Regions from separate parts of the Clostridium hominis genome, predicted to be linked through region 2. Evidence: a T-box and tRNA genes for the amino acid it is inferred to sense, from the RefSeq annotation. Region 2 holds a T-box; the other holds one or more tRNA genes.
The links. The T-box of region 2 lies ahead of serS (serine--tRNA ligase). A T-box ahead of a tRNA ligase gene usually reads a tRNA of that ligase, here a tRNA-Ser.
Positions count from the first base shown of each region.

Region 1 (2,414 bases), on a different contig from region 2:
AACCTAAGCTAATACTTAAAGAAGGAAAAACAAACTTCTACGATTTCACAATAGATGACTTTGAAATGATTGACTATGAACCTGTTAAACCACAACTAAAATTTGAATTGGGGATATAATAATGATTAGTTTAATAGTTGCTACAGCACAAAACAATGTAATCGGTGGAGATAATAAGCTTTTATGGCATATTTCCGAAGATTTAAAAAGATTTAAGCAAATTACTTCTGGTAATACAATAATTATGGGTAGGAAAACCTTTGAATCATTGCCAGGGGTTCTGCCTAATAGAAAACATATAATAATAACTAGAGATAAAACTTACTCTGTGGACAATCCAACTGTAGAAGTTATCCACAATATTAACGATATTATCAACAGTTTTAAAAATTCTCCTGTGGAAGTGTTTATAATCGGCGGAGGAGAAATCTATAATCAATTTATTAACTCTGTGGATAAAATCTACTTAACAAAAGTTCTTAAAGACTTCGAAGGGGATACCACTTTCCCAGAAATAGATTCAAATGAATGGACTGTAACTTTTGAATCTGAAGTTTTCACTGATCCTAAAAACAATATAAACTATCAATTCGTTAATTTAGAAAGATAAAAAAGGGCAGAAAAATAGGGATATTTCTTGAGTAAGAAGAAATGTCCCTATTTTCCTGTCCTATTGTTTTTTGTCCTATATTGTTAATCCTATTGAAGAGTAACCGAATTTTATAAAAAGATAATATGCTCCAAGAGCTTTCCTATTACCTTTTAACTTCAAGAATTTAAATAAATTCTTAATTTCAAATAACTTTCTTAAACATTAAAAAAGCCTTTCCATAGAAAGGTTTAATAAAAACCGTGCACCTCACTTCGGCAGTAATCTATATGCGTTACCTATGTAGTTAACTCAGGCTAGATTTATCCACGTCACACTCAGGGGCTACTTATCGCTGCTTCCTTCCGGACCTGACGAGGTTCATAGTCTTAAGTCGCGTGGGACCCCACCCTCAACATCACTTGCATAGGGGCAGACCATATAGACTAAAGCCTAGGTGAGGAATTCAATCCTGCTATAGCGGATTGCAGGTTACAGGGCACCGCTGACTCCCCATCTAGCACGGCTATGGCGGAGAGAGTGGGATTTGAACCCACGATAGAGTTTCCCCTATACACGCGTTCCAGGCGTGCTCCTTCGACCACTCGGACATCTCTCCATAATTACTAGAATAAATTCCTCTAGACTCTAACGTTTTGACACGTTATCTAATTATAAACATATGTTAACATACAACTTAAAAAAGGTCAACCTAATTATATTGGTCAATATTACCGATTACATTTTACTTTTATATTTAAAAAACATTGCTATTTTTGCTCTTTTATTATTTATATATATGCTTCTCTCATAAAAAACAAAAGATTATTATATCAAAAGATTGATATAATAATCTTCTATTAATCATATAAATCAAACTTATTTTTTAGTCTTTTTCCTACAAGCAAAAATTATAATCACTATTCCCGCTACTATGCCTATTAAGCTTACTATTTGAGCAATTCTTAATCCAAAGAACATTAAACTATCAGTTCTTAATCCTTCTATAAAAAATCTTCCTATAGAATAAAGTATCATATAACTTCCAATTACAATACCATGTTGTTGCTTTTTCTTATATAAGATAAAAATAAGTATTGCACAAACTAACAAATTCCATATAGATTCATATAAAAATGTTGGATGATAATACGTTCCATTTATAAGCATTCCTTGTTGAATAAATTGTGGGAATTTACTTATAAATTGTTCTGTAACAGGTCCTCCATGAGCTTCTTGATTCATGAAATTTCCCCATCTTCCAATAGCTTGGGCTAATATTACTCCAGGCATTACAACATCAATATATTCAAAGAAATTAACCTTCTTAAATCTAGTGAAAACATAAGCTGTCAATAATCCAGCAATAAGACCTCCATGAATAGCTATTCCACCATTTCTTATATTAATCATATCCCATATTGAATGATAGTTTTCAAATTCAAATGCGACATAATATGCCCTAGCCCCTATTATAGCTAAAGGAAAGCTCCATAAAAATCCATCAATAATAATATCAAAATCTAAATTTTTCTTCTTTGCAGTTATATATGTAACTCCAAAAGCTGCTAAAACTCCAAAGGCAATAATTAATCCATACCATCTAATATCCATTCCAAATATTCTAAAAGCAATAGGATTCACATAATCAACTCCTCTCTATTTTATTATTTTTTCTTCTATTCTTAAAAAAACTTGTAAGAATATCACTACATCTATTATCATAACACCAAATTGTGTTGATTTTATGATTAAAAATATTATAATCTAAAATATTTAATATTGTTCCGCATGCTCCCATATCTATATTAAAAGTACCAATATA
Region 1 is NZ_JACOOO010000048.1:16,126-18,539, forward strand. It holds gene H8S20_RS19690 (thymidylate synthase) at 1-119, shown strand, start outside; gene H8S20_RS19695 (dihydrofolate reductase) at 122-610, shown strand; RNA gene ffs (signal recognition particle sRNA large type) at 851-1,115, opposite strand; tRNA gene H8S20_RS19705 (tRNA-Ser) at 1,119-1,208, opposite strand; gene lgt (prolipoprotein diacylglyceryl transferase) at 1,469-2,233, opposite strand; gene H8S20_RS19715 (nucleoside deaminase) at 2,238-2,414, opposite strand, start outside.
Region 1: it encodes a tRNA-Ser, which carries the amino acid that the T-box ahead of serS (serine--tRNA ligase) is inferred to sense. The anticodon was not compared.

Region 2 (2,414 bases):
TAGCGCCTGCTATAGCTAAGATGTTATGTGATACACTAACTAATACCTTAAAGTGTAGTCAAAAGAAACACTTTATAGATAAAAGAAGAGAATCTTATAAATTTAGAGAAATGAATAAAGATGAGAGAAATGAAGTAATCAAGGTAGATAATAGATATGGTAAAATGATATGTCTTTGTAACAGTGTTACTGAAGGAGAAATTGTTGATTCTATAAGAAGACCACTTGGTGCAAGAACAGTTAAAGGTGTAAAGAGAAGAACTGGAGCTGGTTTTGGTAGCTGTCATGGTGCATATTGTAATGAAAAGATAGTTAGTATTTTAGCTAGAGAACTAGGCAAAAATGTAACAGATATAGTAGATGATTCAAAGGATTCTAGGATAATATCAGGAAGAATAAAGGAATTTGAAGATATTTAATGGAGGATATTATGGAGAATAAAGCTATATTTACTTCAGTAGTAAGGGTAAAAGGAAATAATAAATATAAGGTAGTTCCTGTTAGAAGCAGTGAAGAAGTAGATAAGAGTTTATGGATAGAAATATCTAAAGTATTAAGCAGGATTTATGTAAGTGTTCCTATTAAGTTAGGAAGTATAATATGTAAAAATGTTTTAAATACTGGAATAGATATAATTTCTAGCAGAAATATTGATAAAGCATAAATTCAGAAAAATATGGTATAATAATAGATAGCGTATATCTATTGACAAAATATAGGATGTTATAATATATTTAATATAAAATAGATTAATAAACCGTTGAAAAGGCTAGTAATAAGATAGATGTTTTAAGAGAGTCAGTGGTTGGTGTGAACTGATAACTATATTTTATGAATCCACCTTGGAGGGACTGTGATGAGCAGTACGGTATAATTCCGTTAAATTATTTAAGTGGGTAGAAGTGTATATTTATATCACTACTATCAATTAGGGTGGCAACACGGAGTCTTTCGTCCCTTTTATGGGGGATGATAAGGCTCTTTTTTTATAAATGAATAATTGCTAGTTAATATATTGATATAAGAATCTTTATTTATTAACTATTCACTATTAATTAAGTAAGTTGGAGGATACTATGTTAGATTTAAAATTTTTAAGAGAAAATCCAGAAATAGTTAAACAAAATATCAAAAATAAGTTCCAAGATAAGAAGCTTCCTCTAGTTGATGAAGTAATTGCTTTAGATGCTGAAAGTAGAGCAACACAACAAGAAGCAGATTCATTAAGATCTAATAGAAAGACAATATCTAAGCAAATAGGTGCATTAATGGGTCAAGGTAAGAGAGAAGAAGCTGAAGCGTTAAAAGCTAAGGTTAGTGAACAAGCAACTCGTCTTGCTGAATTAGAAGCTAAAGAAGTAGAATTAGAAGAAAAGATTAGAGAAATAATGTTAGTTATACCTAATATTATTGATCCAACAGTTCCAGTAGGAAAAGATGATAGCGAAAATGTAGAGGTAGAAAAATTCGGTGAACCTGTAGTTCCAGATTTTGAAATACCTTACCATACAGAAATAATGGAAAAATTAAATGGTATAGATTTAGATAGTGCTAGAAAAGTTGCTGGTAATGGATTCTATTACTTAATGGGTAATATAGCAAGATTACAATCAGGGATACTTTCTTACGCTAGAGACTTTATGATCAATAAAGGATTTACTTATTGTATACCACCTTTCATGATTCGTAGTGACGTTGTTACAGGTGTTATGAGCTTTGCTGAAATGGAATCTATGATGTATAAAATCGAAGGTGAGGATTTATATCTTATAGGAACTAGTGAACACTCAATGATAGGTAAGTTCATAGATACTATATTAAAAGAAGAATCTCTTCCTCAAACATTAACTAGTTATTCACCATGTTTCAGAAAAGAAAAAGGTGCTCACGGTATTGAAGAAAGAGGAGTATATAGAATACACCAATTTGAAAAGCAAGAAATGATAGTTGTTTGTAAGCCAGAAGAAAGTAAAGAATGGTTTGAAAAACTATGGACATATACAGTAGAATTATTCCGTACTTTAGATATTCCAGTTAGAACACTAGAGTGCTGTTCAGGAGATTTAGCAGATCTTAAGGTTAAGTCTATAGACGTTGAAGCGTGGTCTCCAAGACAAAAGAAATACTTCGAAGTAGGAAGCTGCTCAAACTTAGGAGATGCTCAAGCTAGAAGATTAAAGATCCGTGTAAATGGAGAAAATGGAAAGTATTTTGCACATACTTTAAATAATACAGTTGTTGCTCCTCCTAGAATGTTAATTGCATTCTTAGAAAACAACTTAAATGAAGACGGATCTATTAACATACCAGAGGCTTTAAGACCTTACATGGGTGGAATGGAAGTTATCAGATAAAAAACTTAAAAATAAATGTAAAAAGTAGCTGTATTATAATATAGCTACTTTTTTAAAATA
Region 2 is NZ_JACOOO010000031.1:2,686-5,099, forward strand. It holds gene H8S20_RS13280 (NAD(P)/FAD-dependent oxidoreductase) at 1-419, shown strand, start outside; gene H8S20_RS13285 (DUF1667 domain-containing protein) at 431-664, shown strand; T-box leader at 752-962, shown strand; gene serS (serine--tRNA ligase) at 1,077-2,354, shown strand.